4 regions of the Agrobacterium salinitolerans genome follow, and region 2 is predicted to be linked to each of the others. Evidence: predicted binding sites of a transcription regulator. Region 2 holds the regulator's gene; each other region holds the start of a gene.
What was found. The regulator LexA, encoded in region 2, represses DNA repair genes until DNA is damaged. The targets are predictions, from matches to a motif close to TGTTCNNNNTGTGTTCNG.
Positions count from the first base shown of each region.

Region 1: the regulator LexA is predicted to act here: its motif matches at 2,321-2,338, upstream of O9X91_RS10955 (ImuA family protein).
Region 3: the regulator LexA is predicted to act here: its motif matches at 1,077-1,094, upstream of O9X91_RS02555 (2'-5' RNA ligase family protein).
Region 4: the regulator LexA is predicted to act here: its motif matches at 1,479-1,496, upstream of ruvC (crossover junction endodeoxyribonuclease RuvC).

Region 1 covers NZ_JAPZLN010000002.1:478,500-482,214, forward strand. Annotated here, with positions in the region: gene O9X91_RS10935 (Gfo/Idh/MocA family protein) at 1-27, shown strand, start outside; gene O9X91_RS10940 (hypothetical protein) at 131-382, opposite strand; gene O9X91_RS10945 (glycerate kinase type-2 family protein) at 504-1,790, opposite strand; gene O9X91_RS10950 (DUF1304 domain-containing protein) at 1,795-2,148, opposite strand; gene O9X91_RS10955 (ImuA family protein) at 2,376-3,140, shown strand; gene O9X91_RS10960 (Y-family DNA polymerase) at 3,055-3,715, shown strand, end outside.
Region 2 covers NZ_JAPZLN010000003.1:296,995-300,709, reverse strand. Annotated here, with positions in the region: gene O9X91_RS13450 (ComEC/Rec2 family competence protein) at 1-830, shown strand, start outside; gene O9X91_RS13445 (glutathione S-transferase family protein) at 850-1,527, opposite strand; gene lexA (transcriptional repressor LexA) at 1,781-2,503, opposite strand; gene O9X91_RS13435 (ABC transporter ATP-binding protein) at 2,802-3,524, opposite strand; gene O9X91_RS13430 (branched-chain amino acid ABC transporter ATP-binding protein/permease) at 3,521-3,715, opposite strand, start outside.
Region 3 covers NZ_JAPZLN010000001.1:540,739-544,453, forward strand. Annotated here, with positions in the region: gene guaA (glutamine-hydrolyzing GMP synthase) at 1-1,051, shown strand, start outside; gene O9X91_RS02555 (2'-5' RNA ligase family protein) at 1,155-1,871, shown strand; gene O9X91_RS02560 (hypothetical protein) at 1,931-2,098, opposite strand; gene O9X91_RS02565 (ArsC family reductase) at 2,333-2,680, shown strand; gene ybaK (Cys-tRNA(Pro) deacylase) at 2,693-3,169, shown strand; gene O9X91_RS02575 (aminopeptidase) at 3,258-3,715, shown strand, end outside.
Region 4 covers NZ_JAPZLN010000004.1:61,368-65,082, reverse strand. Annotated here, with positions in the region: gene O9X91_RS15515 (methyl-accepting chemotaxis protein) at 1-1,289, opposite strand, end outside; gene ruvC (crossover junction endodeoxyribonuclease RuvC) at 1,538-2,050, shown strand; gene ruvA (Holliday junction branch migration protein RuvA) at 2,082-2,699, shown strand; gene ruvB (Holliday junction branch migration DNA helicase RuvB) at 2,826-3,715, shown strand, end outside.

The DNA.
Region 1 (3,715 bases), on a different contig from region 2:
AAGAACGGCGGCTGGGTGAAGCTGTAAGATTGGACACGACCCTGCCCGCGCATTTCTTCTCCCCGCCGGGGAGAAGAAACAAGCGGTACGGGCTCGCTCCTTCGTTATCGCCTGGTCTCAAGGCTCAAGACTATTGATAAGAGCTAGGAGACATCGACTGCACCCGTTGCGTTACGGGGCAACCGTCCTCGATCTTGGTCCAGGACGAAACGTTGAGCTTCATCTCGCAACGTGCGAGATAGGAGCCGCCATCGACCTTCAGGCAGGATGTCTGGCCGAGTTCGAACATGGCACCGCGATTTCGGCATTTGCAATTGTGGGCATCCGCCAAAGTCGGAATAAGGGCCATGATCAGGCCGAATATGAGTACTCCAGAACGCATGGCTGAAGCTCCAAAGGATATCGCGCTAGATTACTCCTCTCCGAAGGCATAGTCAAAACGTCTTCCCTCCGAGAAGCCCGCGTCGGAAGGCCCATAATAGTCACTGCAAACTTCTCCGCTATTACCCGATCAGAATCGCCCTGATATCATTCACATTCGTCAGGGTCGGTCCCGTGACGACAAGGTCTCCTGCTGCATTGAAAGCGGTGTAGCTGTCGTGGCTCATGAGCGACTGGCGCGGATCGACACCGGCTTTGCGCATGCGGGCAAGCGTGTCCGGTGTCACCACCGCACCTGCCGCATCCTCCACGCCGTCTATGCCGTCGCTGTCGCCGGCAATGGCCCAGATGCCATCCGCACCCTTCAGCGTCAGCGCAAGGCTCAGCAAGAACTCCGTGTTGCGACCGCCCTTGCCTGCCGGTCCCTTGCCGCCAACGCCCCTGTTCAGCGTGACCGTGGTTTCGCCGCCGGAGAGCAGGACGGCCGGGCCTTTGACCGGAAGGCCCTTGCGGCTGGCGGAAAGCGCGATGCCGGCCATGACTGCGCCGACATCTTTTGACTCACCCTCCAGTGAATCTCCGAGGACGAGCGGCGTAAGCCCAAGTTTCACTGCCTCATCCGCTGCCGCCTGCAGGGCGAGCGAGGGGGCGGCGATGAGCCGGATATCTTCCGCGATATCGCCCGCCTTCGGGGTTTCCTCGCCTTTTTCCAGCACCTTGCGCACGTTTTCGGGAAGATCGAGCGCATAACGGGAGACGATTTCCCGCACGGTTTGAATGTCACTCGGATCGGCAACCGTTGGCCCGGAGGCGATCTCTGAGGGGTCGTCACCCGGAACGTCGGAAATCAGCAGTGAAACGACCTTGGCGGGTTTGGCGGCCAGCGCCAGCCGTCCGCCCTTGATGCGGGAGAGGTGTTTGCGCACCGCATTCATTTCGGAAATCGTCGCACCGCTGGCAAGCAAGGCACGGTTGACAGCCATCTTGTCCGCAAGCGTCATGCCTTCGGCTGGCGCGACCATCAGTGCCGAACCGCCGCCGGAAATCAGTGCGATCACCATATCGTCGGCGGTGAGCCCTTCGACTGCGGCGAGAATGCGTTTTGCCGCTTCCGCGCTCTTCTCGTCGGGCACGGGATGGGAAGCCTCGATGATTTCGATACGCGCCGTCGGCACGGCATGTCCGTAACGCGTCACCACCACACCTGAGAGCTCCACATGTGGCCATGCCGCTTCAAGCGCTGCGGCCATGGCGGCGGAAGCCTTGCCGGCGCCCACGACCACGCAACGCCCTTTGGGCGGGGAGGGGAGGTGGTGTTGCAGCACCTTTGCCGGATCGGCGCTGGCGACTGCGGCCATGAAAATGCGGTTGAGAGCGTCTCTTGCGGAGGTGTCGTTCCATGCGGTCATCAGGTCATGCTCCAAGCCAGAGGAAGCCGAGCGCAAACAATGCCGGCAATGCCTGAATGAACAGGATCTTCATATTGGCAGTGATCGCGCCGAAAATACCGGCGATCAGAACGCAAGTCAGGAAGAAAACCTTGAAGCTGAGCCCGTCATCGCCCTGTGTGAGCCCATAGATCAGCCCGGCTGCGAGAAAGCCGTTATAAAGCCCCTGATTGGCGGCAAGCACTTTTGTCTGCCGGGCGAAATCCGCCGAGAGACCAAAGGCTTTTCGGCCGGCCGGCTTTTCCCACAGCAGCATTTCCAGAATGACGATGTAGATATGAATCGCCGCAACCACGGCAATCAAGATGCTGGCGATCATCGGTGGTTCCTCCAAACCATGATGTCCGTTGCCTGCGGCTGTCGGGGGAAAACAGGCGGCGAGCGGACAATTCCGTTTTAACGATGGGGCAGAGCGCCGCAAGGCCGGAATCCTCTCTTCCCGTGCAAACTGTTGAAGAGCGCCAACCTGTTGCTTGACTCTTTACCGAAATAGGAACAAAACAAGAACAATTAAGATGAATAACCGGAATTGAAACCTGTCATGCCATGCAAAAGCGCGCGGATCAGTTGCTCCTTGTCGAAGAGCTGCGTGAAAGGCTGGAAAGGATCGGTAACGGCGCTCCGCGCCTGCACGAAACTTTGCCTTTCGGCGTGGATGCCCTCGACCATCACCTGCCGGGAGGCGGGCTAAAGCTCGGCTGCCTGCATGAGGTGAGCGGCGGCGGCAATGGCGCTGTCGATGGCGCGGCGGCTGCCCTTTTTGCGGCCGGTGTGGCGGCAAGGCTTTCCGGCAAGGTTTTATGGTGCGTCACCCGACGGGATCTGTTCATGCCGGGGCTGACGCAGGCGGGCCTGTCGCAGAACCGGCTCATCATCGTTGAATGCCGCGATGAGAAAGGCGTGCTCGATTGTTTCGAGGAGGGCCTACGCTGCAATGGTTTCGGCGCGGTGATGGGCGAACTGGCGAAATTGCCGATGAACGCCTCGCGACGGCTGCAACTGGCGGCGGAAACCTCTGGCGTTACCGGCATCGCCATCCGCCGTTTCAGGCGTCCGGCCGATGCGGCGCTGTTCGGCGAGCCGACCGCGTCCGTTACACGCTGGCGGATTTCCGTGCGGCCCTCTTCGCCTTTGCCGGTGCCGGGGGTGGGCAGGCCGCGCTGGTTTCTTGAACTCTTGCGATGTCGCGGCGGCGAAAGCGCCGAATTTGAAGTGGAAGCCTGTGATGCAAAGGGTCGTCTCGCTCTACCTGCCGACATGGCCGACGGATCGCTTCCGGCGTCTTTTGGGGCAGAACGCGCCGCCGGTTGAAACGCCGCTGGTCATGATCGGCCGACAGGGCAGCCGCCGGCTGGTGCTGGGGCTCGACAAGGCGGCAAAGGCGGCGGGCATCCGCCCCGGTACGCCGGTCAGCAAGGCACAGGCGCTGGTGCCGGGTCTTCTTATGGAAGATCTGGACTCGGCTGGTGATGCCCGCGCCCTTGAGCAATTGGCCTTTCATTTTTTACGCATCTACGCCCCCATTGTCGCTGCCGACCCGCCGGACGGGCTGGTGCTGGACACAGCGGGTGCTGACCATCTGCACGGCAATGAGACGCTGATGCTGAGCGGCATGGTCAACCGCCTGCATGCCGCAGGCTTTGCCGCCCGCGCCGCCATTGCCGATAGCTGGGGGGCGGCTCATGCGCTGGCACGTTTCAGCCGTGAGGAAATCAGCATCATACCGCCGGGTGGCCAGAGAGCGGCGATCAGCGGCCTGCCGCTTTCTGCGCTGAGGCTGGAGGAGCGTATCGTTTCCGGGCTGAAAGTGCTCGGCTTCCGCAGCATCGGTGAGCTTGCCGAAGCCGCGCGCGCGCCGCTGACCCTGCGTTTCGGCCCCGAGCTTG
Region 2 (3,715 bases):
TTGCGGACGAGGTGGCGTCCTGGGGTGGCAGCGCGGCGACCGGGAGACCGCATGGCGCTTTCATCGGCATTGCCTCTGTGGGTTTTCTGCTGCTGACATTGCTGCGCACCCGTTTGGCGCTACTCGGTTTGCCACCTCTGATATTGGCCTTCGGCCTCTCTGGAGCCGTCGCCCAACGCGGTCTGCCTGATCTGCTTGTCCATGAGGAAGGCAAGCTGGTGGCGCTTCTGGACGAGGGCAGGGTCTACACCACAAAAACGCGGCCGCAGGGCTTCATCTATGAGCAATGGCAGAGGGCGCTGCTGTTGCCTGACAAACCGCTCCCACCGGTCCTTCTCAAGATGGGGGCTCCGACAACAACCGTTGCTCTCACCACCAAATCCAAGCTGGCGCCGGAGGACATGAAGGCCGTGGCGCGGGAGATGATAACGACGCTGAGAGATGCCGCACCCGGTGTCTTCACCTGCAGAACAGGCATCTGGTGTGCGGCGCGCGCGGGAAGCGGCGAATTTATCATAGTTCTGGAAGACGGCCGGTTTGCAGGAAAAGCCTGTGATATCGCCGATATCGTCATCGTCTCCCGCAGAACCTCGTTTGCGCAATGCCGCTCGGGCGCCCTGCTGCTCAATCGCGACACATTAAGACGCATCGGCTCGGTAGAGATAAATTTCGCCGGCAGCGAACAGGCGGGGGTGGTGGGGCGGATGCGCGCGGCAACCGCCAGCACCGACAGGCCGTGGAGCGAACATCGCTATTACGACTGGAAGAGTGGCCGCTTTGACCGTGATGTGCCAGAAGCCGTCACTCAGGTGCTGACGGCATCGCAGTGAGTGCCGTCAGCATGTTTTGTCAGGCCTTGGCGCGCAGATCCGCGGTCAATTCGCCAATGCTGCCGATCTCTTCTTCATGCGGCAGATCGCGCCAGATTTCCTTCAGTCCGGCCTCATACCATTCGCGCATGGCGGGCAGGGCAAGCAGCCTGTCACAATAGGCCTTCGCCGCTGGCGAAAGATCGGCGCCATAGGTCTGGAAACGGAACGCCACCGGGCAGAAGAAGGCATCGACCGCCGTGAATTTTTGACCGGCGAGAAACGGTCCGCCGAATTTTGCGAGGCCTTCGCTCCACAGCGCATCAATGCGTTTTATGTCGGCCGCAAGCCCGGCATCGCCGCCCTTCGGTTTTACGCGGATACCGACCGACATGGGATAGAGATTGCGCAGCGAAGAGAAGCCCGCATGCATTTCACTTGCCGCCGAGCGTGACCAGGCCCGTGCCTGCTTGTCACTTGCCCAGACACCCTGATGTCTCTCGGCCAGATATTCGGCAATCGACAGCGATTCCCAAACCGTCACGCCCTCATCAACAAGGCACGGCACCTTGCCCGTCGGCGAAAAGCTGGAGAAGGCAACACCTTCGCCAAAGGGAACGAGTTTTTCATCAAAGGCGATGCCGAGCGTGCGCATCAAAACCCAGGGCCGCAGCGACCATGAGGAATAGTTCTTGTTGGCAATATAAAGATCGTACATGGCGTTTTTCCCCCGATAGGATGCGCATTTCTATATCTGCGAATGGTCTTGGAATATCGCAAAGAATCCATGGCTCCCATAACGCCAATTGATGGATGGGCCATCGTGCACAACCGCATTTTCGCAACGACGAGCGCGTTTGCCACTTAAAAAAGAAAAGGCGCATCAATTCAACGAAATGACGCGCCCTTCATCTTGCAGGCCAGATATGCCGCCGTTTAACTGTTTCGGCTTATCCAAACCGGCGGCGGCATCAATGATATCTGCGGATCAACCCAACCAGCTTGCCCTGTATCTTCACCCGATCAGGCCCGAAAATTCGGGTCTCATAGGCCGGGTTTGCAGCTTCCAGCGCGATGGAGGCTCCCTTGCGGCGGAAACGCTTCAGGGTCGCTTCTTCATCATCCACCAGCGCGACGATGATATCACCCGGATTGGCCGTATTGCCGTTGCGGATGATGACGGTATCGCCATCAAAAATGCCGGCCTCGATCATCGAATCACCCTTGACCTCCAGAGCGTAATGTTCGCCCGAACCCAGCATATCCACTGGCACAGCCACATCATGGGTGTTGTTCTGGATGGCGGAAATCGGCACACCGGCGGCGATGCGGCCCATGACCGGCACGGTGACGGCACCGCCGAGATCATTGGCAGGCGCCTTGGGGGTCGCGGCCGGCTCCGGCGCCTTCGGCTTGCCCAGGCTGCCTTCGATGACGCTCGGTGAGAAACCACGCTGCGGCCTTGCGCCCGGCGTATAGGCCTCAGGTAATTTTATCACTTCCAGCGCTCGCGCCCTGTTGGGTAGCCGGCGAATAAACCCGCGCTCTTCGAGTGCGGTAATCAGCCGGTGAATGCCGGATTTGGAAGCAAGATCGAGTGCGTCCTTCATTTCATCGAAGGAGGGCGGCACGCCGGACTCTTTCATTCTTTCATGAATGAAGAGAAGCAATTCCTGCTGTTTGCGCGTGAGCATGAGGAAAACACCCTTGAGAATCGTCGTTGAAGTCGCGAAACAAATACAGAACGAACACTATATGTTCCATATGTGTTCCGCAATCCCCTAAAATTTCGTGAAGGGTGCATCTCAGATCGTGATTTGATATTCGAAAGCGTGAACTGCCGAGAGCCGGTAGGGTTGGTGACTATTTTGATAATCGGAGGAACTGCTGTCTGAAGTGGGCAATTGAAGGCAGCTCTGTGTTTCAGGCATCCGGTACGACGATCCGTCCGTCTAAGACGGCAAATCGCTCATATCCGTTACGAGGATTTTCTTAGAGGGCGTGTTCGCCCGGTCCGAGATAGCTCGCCATCAGTGCCGGATCGACGGCGAGTTCGGCGGCCGGGCCTGAGCGGCGGACCTCGCCGAGTTCGACGAGGTAGGCCTCGTCGGCGATTTCAAGCGCGGCGCGGGCGTTCTGTTCGACGAGCAGGATGGAGACACCGGTACGACGCAGTTCGGCAACGATGCGCAGGATTTCGGCGACGATCAACGGCGCAAGCCCGAGACTAGGCTCATCCAGCAGCAAAAGCCTCGGCCGGCTCATTAGTGCCCGGGCGAGCGCCAGCATCTGCCTTTCGCCGCCGGAAAGCGTTCCGGCAAGCTGCTTGCTGCGCTCGCGAAGGCGTGGAAAGAGTGCGTGTATTTCCTCACGGGTTTCGTTGCGCTCCTGGCGTGAGCGCAGGAATCCGCCGAGCTCGATATTATCCTCGACGGTCATCGACCCGAACAATTCGCGCCTTTCCGGCACAAGGCAAAGGCCAGCGGCAACCCGGGCCTCGATGGTATCGGGCACTGGCGCGCCGTCGTAAAGAATGGTCCCGCGCGAAGGCACGACGCCCATGATGGCGTTGAGCAGCGTGGTCTTGCCCGCCCCGTTTGCGCCGATGACCGTGACGATGCTGCCGGACGTCATGGAAAGCGAGATGCCATGCACCACCTCCGCCCGGCCATAGGCAACGTGGATGTCTTTGATGTCGAGTAGATGTCCGCTCACGCTGCACCCCCAAGATAAGCCGCGATCACGGCTGGATGTTGCCTGATTTCAGCCGGCTTGCCTTCGGCGATCAGGGTGCCAAAATCGAGGACGACGATGTGATCGACCAGCCCCATGACGAAACCCATGTCATGCTCGACGAGCAGCACGCTCACGCCCTCGGCCCGCAGTTTTTTCAGCAGTGTGGCGAG
Region 3 (3,715 bases), on a different contig from region 2:
CCCGGAAGTGGTGCATACGCCTGATGGCGGCAAGCTGCTTTCCAACTTCGTGCACAAGATCGTCGGGCTCAAATCCGACTGGACGATGGCCGCCTATCGCGCCGAAATGATCCGCAAGATCCGCGAGCAGGTCGGCACCGGCCGCGTGCTCTGCGCGCTTTCCGGCGGCGTCGATTCCTCCGTTGCGGCCATCCTCATTCATGAGGCGATCGGCGACCAGCTGACCTGCGTTTATGTCGACCACGGCCTGATGCGGCTTGGCGAAAGCGAGCAGGTCGTCGGCATGTTCCGCGATCATTACAACATTCCGCTGGTGCACGTTGACGCCGCCGATCTGTTCCTCGGTGAACTCTCGGGCGTTTCCGATCCGGAAGTGAAGCGCAAGACCATCGGTCGTCTGTTTATCGAAGTCTTCGAGGCCGAGGCGGCCAAGATCGCCGCCGATGGCAAGGGCGCACCCAAATTCCTTGCGCAGGGAACGCTGTACCCTGACGTCATCGAAAGCGTCTCCTTTTCCGGTGGCCCTTCGGTCACCATCAAGAGCCACCACAATGTCGGCGGTCTTCCCGAGCGCATGAATATGCAGCTCGTCGAGCCGCTGCGTGAGCTCTTCAAGGATGAAGTCCGCGCACTTGGCCGTGAACTCGGCCTGCCGGAAAGCTTCATCGGCCGCCATCCCTTCCCAGGTCCGGGTCTCGCAATCCGCTGCCCCGGCGCGATCACCCGTGAGAAGCTCGATATTCTGCGCAAGGCCGATGCGATCTATCTCGACGAAATCCGCAAGGCTGGTCTCTACGACACCATCTGGCAGGCCTTTGCCGTGCTGCTGCCGGTACAGACCGTGGGCGTGATGGGCGATTACCGCACCTACGACTTCGTCTGCGCGTTGCGCGCCGTAACCTCGGTGGATGGCATGACGGCGGATTTCTATCCCTACGACATGAATTTCCTCGGCCGTGCCGCAACCCGCATCATCAACGAAGTGCGCGGCATCAACCGCGTCGTCTACGACGTGACGAGCAAGCCGCCCGGCACGATCGAGTGGGAATAAGCGAAGGCGGAGCAATTCCGCCTTCCGTTCATCTTTTGTTCTTTATTTTATCACCTCACAATGATAGGTTTCCGGCCTTGGCATAAGGCTGTGGAGCATCGTCATGGAGTGCGAGTTGACGGACGAAAGAGCCTTGAGGCAGCTTTGCTTTGATGGGCTGGAGCCGCAGAAAATACGACGCGTCAATCCACGCTTTCGAAACAAGCTCCTATTGCTGCTGAAGCCGCCACGGCAATTGGCGGAAAGAATGTTTGCCGATGCGTCGCATCATGCTCTGGGTCGGACAACCCGTGAGGCATATCCCGCCGAGCTTCTGCACATAACCCTGCTGTGTTTGGGATGTTTCGAGACGATCCCTCACGGACTGACAAGCAGACTGAAGGCGGCAATGGGTGCGGTAAGCGCGCGGCCTGTTCCGGTCATCTTTGACGGAAGTGCACTTTTTGGCAATCGCAACAGTTTGGTCCTACGAAACGGTGGTGATCAGCCGGAGATCCATGCCCTGGTGAGGCTGCTGCAACGGGCGCTTCGACAGGCGAACCTTCCCTATATCCCTGCACCATCTTTTACACCGCATATCACGATGATTTATAGCTGCGGGAAGATGGAACCGATGCCAGCCGGAAAGCCATATAGCTGGCTTGCGAGTAATTTCGAGCTTGTTTTCAGCCATAATGGCGAAACCCGACATGAGTCCCTTGGACGCTTCGCACTCTCCGCAAAAGCGGATCGGTATGAGCCGCTCGAAAGTCAGCTACATCTACCGCACAAACTGATCGATCCTAGAAAACGACCGAACCGGAAGCAGTCGGAACGCTAAGGCGCGCCAAAATATACTCACGGGCGAGGCGAAATCGCCTCGCTACAAACGATAGCAGCTTAGAGCTGAACCTTGTCGAAAGCCTTGCCGTCGATGCCGAGAGCTTCTAGATCGGCACGGGCGGGCTTGCGATGTGCGCGAACAGCGGCCGAAACCGAGAGCGCTGCACCGAGAACGGCGAAGGTTTCACCGAAGAAGTTACGCGATGTCTTTGCAACCTGACGCATTTTAATCTCCATCTTTGTTGCCCAGATAATGGGGATTTCAGGCATCTTCTACAACTCTCGATGTAGCAGGGAAGCCATGCAGCTTTGCTCGCGCTCGTTTGGATGTCAGCCACCTCGATTTTGCATAGCTCAAGCATTATGAGGGATGAATCGACGCAAGGCGCCTCAGGCGGCAGCTTGAATAAGATGGATATTTTGTTATGCCGGAAGGCTTGAAGACGAAGAGGCGATAGCATGACGGTCACGATTTACGGCATCAAGAATTGCGACACGATGAAGAAGGCCAGAAGCTGGCTGGAGACGAACAGCGTCGACTATTCTTTCCATGACTACAAGGCAGCCGGTATCGACCGCGCCCATCTGGAAACATGGTGTGATGCCGCCGGCTGGCAAACGGTTCTCAACCGGGCCGGCACGACCTTCAAGAAACTCGATGACAGCCAGAAGGCCGATCTTACCCGCGAAAAGGCCATCGGCCTGATGCTGGAGCAGCCCTCGATGATCAAGCGTCCGGTGCTGGAGGCGAAGGGCAAGATAACCGTCGGCTTCAAGCCGGAAATCTATCAGACCCTTTTTGCCTGAACGCAGCCCACCATGTCCAAAACGACCCGCGCCACCCAGATGCTGACCAAGGCCGGCATCGCCTTCACCACCGTGACCTATGATTACGACCCGAATGCCGATCGCATCGGGCTGCAGGCGGCCGAGGCGATCGGTGAGGCGCCACATCTGGTGCTGAAGACACTGATGGCGGAGCTGGACGGTAAGCCGGTCTGCGTCATTGTCCCCTCCGACCGCGAGGTGAGCATGAAGAAGCTTGCCGCCGCCTTCAGCGGCAAGTCCGCCAGCATGATGAAACCCGCCGATGCGGAGCGGGCGACCGGTTACCATGTCGGCGGCATCAGCCCTTTCGGGCAGAAGAAGCAGGTGCCGACGGCCATCGAGGCCGCGGCCATGGCGCATGATTGTGTCTACATGAACGGCGGGCAGCGAGGCTTGCAGGTAAGGCTTTCGCCACGCGATGCCCAAAAGGCGCTGAAGGCCATTGCGGCACCGCTGGTCGCCGATTGACGCGCGAGGGGCACGCCTGAAAGCATTTGGCTTTCGGAAGGAATGGGCTATGGTCGGCGCCTCCTATTGAAATAGACGAAGGCAGATCATGACCGTTTCCCCCATCGATCCCGTCAAACTGGAAAAACTCGCGGAAGTCGCCGTCAAGGTCGGCTTGCAATTGCAGAAGGATCAGGATCTGGTGATCACTGCACCGCTGGCGGCCCTGCCGTTGGTCAGGTTTTTGACCAAGCATGCCTATATGGCGGGCGGCGGGCTGGTTACCACTTTCTATTCCGACGAGGAAACCACGCTTTCGCGCTACCGCCATGCCAGCGACGCGAATTTCGACCGGGCTTCCGGCTGGCTCTATGAGGGCATGGCCAAGGCCTATGCCAATGGCGCAGCGCGGCTGGCGATTGCCGGCGACAACCCCATGCTGCTGGCCGAAGAGGACCCCGCCAAGGTGGCGCGCGCCAACAAGGCCAATTCCACCGCCTATAAGCCGGCGCTGGAGAAGATTTCCAACTTCGATATCAACTGGAACATCATTTCTTACCCCAATCC
Region 4 (3,715 bases), on a different contig from region 2:
CGCGTGCGCGAAGCAGTCTCTTCCATTTCCCGTTGAAGGATGAGTTTTTCACGGAAACTTCCGAGCGCTCGTGCCATACGGCCAATCTCGTCCTTCCGGTCCTGATTGCCGATTTCGGCATCGAGACGGCCCGCTGCCACTTCGCCGGTCAATCCTGCAAGTTTTTCCAGCGGTGCGAACAGACGCCGCGCGAAGAAGGCCGTCGCCGCGCACATCGCGGCCAGAACGCAAAGGCCGATCATGGCAAGCGTGCCGGCAATTGAAACCGAGCCCGCATTCAATTCACTGCGCAGCATGCTTTCCACCGCCAGATATTTTTCACCGGCGAAAGAGAAAGGGCGGGCATAGGCATTGGCCTCGCCATCCGCACGGTCGATCTTGGCAATCGTCATGCCTGTCGCATTCAACGCCTGCCCATGGAAGCCATAGATTGCCGGATCGAGGCCAACCAGCCTGTTGCCCTCCACGCCGATAACCTTGCCATCGGCGGACACGATTGCGGATTGTTCGGAACTGCCGGCCGTCACACCCTTCGTGAGGATCTGGCTGAAGACCTCTTCCTTGACCCGGAAGAGAACGACGCCCTTGAACGCCCCGAATTTGACGACCGGAACGCCGAAATAAACGCCGGCCTCTTTCGTGGCCGCATCGATGCGCAGGCCGGAGAAGCTGGTCTGTGCCATGTCGTTCACGGCCTTTTCGGCATTCGCAGCGCCGCGTGCGAAGGCCGCGCCGAGGCCGCTTTCCGCCCAGGCGCCGCCTGCGACGGTTTCCCCGAAGGCCGGTCCTTTCAGGTAGGAATAATAGACTGTGCCGGCCGGATCGATGAAGAGGACGTCGCTGAACGGCGTTTCCTGCAAATAACCGCCAATATCCGTCTGGGTCTTCTCGTGGGTCGAATAATAAAAGCCGCTCGGGCTTTCCGGCTTGATCAGCTTTTCCTTTTCGTTGAAGGGGTTTTCCCTGACGAAGACGCGCTGCAGTTCCGCCTTCGCGTCGCCGGAGTTCTTCTGCACGGTTGCCCAGCCGCTGCGCATGGAAACAACGGCCATCTGCAGCGATTCGATCTTGGCGATGGAATCCGCCTGTGTTTTCAGCTGCTCAAGACGCTCCTGGAGCATGTCGCCACGAAAGACGAGAATGCTCTCCATGGATTTCGACGCCTGTTCTTCGAGAACGCCGCTGCTGCTCTGATAGCCGAGAAGTGTCAGAGCCCCGGTCGAGATCGCCATAAGCGCCAGGAAAATCGCCAGCACTTTGGTGGATATGGAATGAAAACGGTTCAACATGGCCGATGCAGCCCTCAATGCCGGATCAGTTCCCGCGCCATGCATGCATGGCGCCATCGGACGGCTGATATGGCGAACATATTGCGCTGCGGATCGTCATGTCCGCAGCTCCCCTTTTTTGATTTTGTGGGGGAACAATGCGACACGCGGTTTAAGCAGAGGTAAATGCTGCACTGCAAATTTGACGAATGTTGTCGTTTTGTTCACTTATGGCTGGCAGGGTCGCAGCCGGAAAGATAAGGTGCCTCATGCAACAGACGATTCGAATCATCGGTATTGACCCCGGATTAAGGCGTACCGGCTGGGGGGTGATCGACACCCTCGGAAACAGCCTGCGGTTTGTCGCCTCCGGCACGGTGACGTCGGACGGTGATTTGGATTTGGCCTCCCGGCTCTGCCAGTTGCATGACGGGCTAGCGGATATCGTGCACAGCCATCGGCCCGACGAGGCGGCGGTGGAGCAGACTTTCGTGAACAAGGATGCGGTTGCGACCTTGAAACTCGGTCAGGCGCGCGGCATCGCCATGCTGGTTCCGGCACGCGCAGGACTGCCGGTCTTCGAATATGCGCCGAACGCGGTCAAGAAGGCCGTGATCGGCGTCGGGCACGGCGAAAAGCAGCAAATTCACATGATGCTGAAAATCCTGATGCCGAAGGCCGAATTCAAGGGTAACGATGCGGCGGACGCGCTCGCCATCGCCATCTGCCACGCCCATAATCGCGGCGGTGACAGGATGCGGCGACTGCTGGCGGCCGGTTAATATTTAAAGTCTCATTGCAGCGGGCGGCATCATGATCGGAAAACTGAAAGGCAGCATCGAGGAAATCGGCGCGGACTATGTGCTGGTGGATGTGCACGGCGTCTGTTACGTGGCCTATTGTTCGGCGCGCACGCTGGCGAAAATCGGCTCCGTCGGCGAGGCGGTGGTGCTGTTTATCGAAACCTATGTGCGTGAGGACCAGCTGAAGCTTTTCGGCTTTCTTTCGGCGCTGGAGCGGGAATGGTTCAACCTGCTGCAGAGCGTGCAGGGGGTGGGCTCGAAAGTGGCCTTGGCCGTGCTTTCCACGCTGTCGCCCTCCGAATTGGCCAATGCCATTGCGCTACAGGACAAAACGATGATCTCACGCGCACCGGGCGTCGGGCCGAAGGTGGCGGTGCGTCTTGTGACCGAGCTTCGCAACAAGGCGCCTGCCTTCGCAGGAGAGGCTTCCGCCTCGATCGGACTGAAGCAGGAGCTTGGCGAAGGCGTCGCATCCGCGCCGGTTGCGGATGCCGTTTCCGCGCTTACCAATCTCGGCTATTCGCGCGACCAGGCCGCCAATGCGGTTGCCGCCGCGCTGAAGAACGGCGGCGAGGGCGGCGACAGCGCCAAGCTAATCCGGCTCGGGCTGAAAGAGCTTTCGCGGTAAGGACGCCCGTCAAGCGGATATGGAGCCCGGTCTATCCTGAATTTCGTGAAGCGCTTTGAAGCGATAGTCGTGATATAGGGGCGACGACCACCTGATGAATTCGGTTAGAACAATGGAATGCCCTGAATGAGCGATGCGGAGAGACTGATCACCCCCGAAAAGCGCGGTGAGGACATCGACACCACCCTGCGTCCGCAATCGTTGGACGATTTTACCGGCCAGGCGGAGGCCCGCGCCAATCTCAAGGTATTTATCGAGGCGGCCAAGAACCGTGGCGAAGCGCTGGATCATGTGCTGTTCGTCGGCCCGCCCGGTCTCGGCAAGACCACCCTGGCGCAGATCATGGCCAAGGAACTTGGCGTCAACTTCAAATCCACCTCCGGGCCTGTCATCGCCAAAGCGGGTGATCTCGCCGCACTTCTCACCAATCTGGAAGAGCGCGATGTGCTCTTCATCGATGAAATCCACCGCCTCAATCCGGCGGTGGAAGAAATTCTCTATCCGGCAATGGAGGATTTCCAGCTCGACCTCATCATCGGTGAAGGACCGGCGGCGCGCTCGGTGAAGATAGATCTTTCCAAATTCACCCTTGTGGCCGCGACGACCCGTCTGGGGCTTTTGACGACGCCGCTGCGCGACCGTTTCGGAATTCCCGTCCGGTTGGCTTTCTATACCGTCGATGAGCTGGAACTGATCGTCCGGCGCGGCGCGCGGCTGATGGGATTGAACATGACCGACGAAGGCGCGCGCGAGGTCGCAAGGCGCGCCCGCGGCACGCCGCGTATCGCCGGGCGGCTATTGCGCCGCGTGCGCGATTTCGCCGAGGTGGCGCGGGCGGAAGCCGTTACCCGCGAGATCGCCGATGAGGCTTTGACGCGGCTTCTGGTCGACAATATGGGCCTCGACCAGCTGGACATGCGTTATCTGACCATGATCGCCGTCAACTTCGGCGGCGGTCCTGTCGGCATCGAGACCATCGCCGCGGGCCTTTCGGAACCGCGCGACGCCATCGAGGA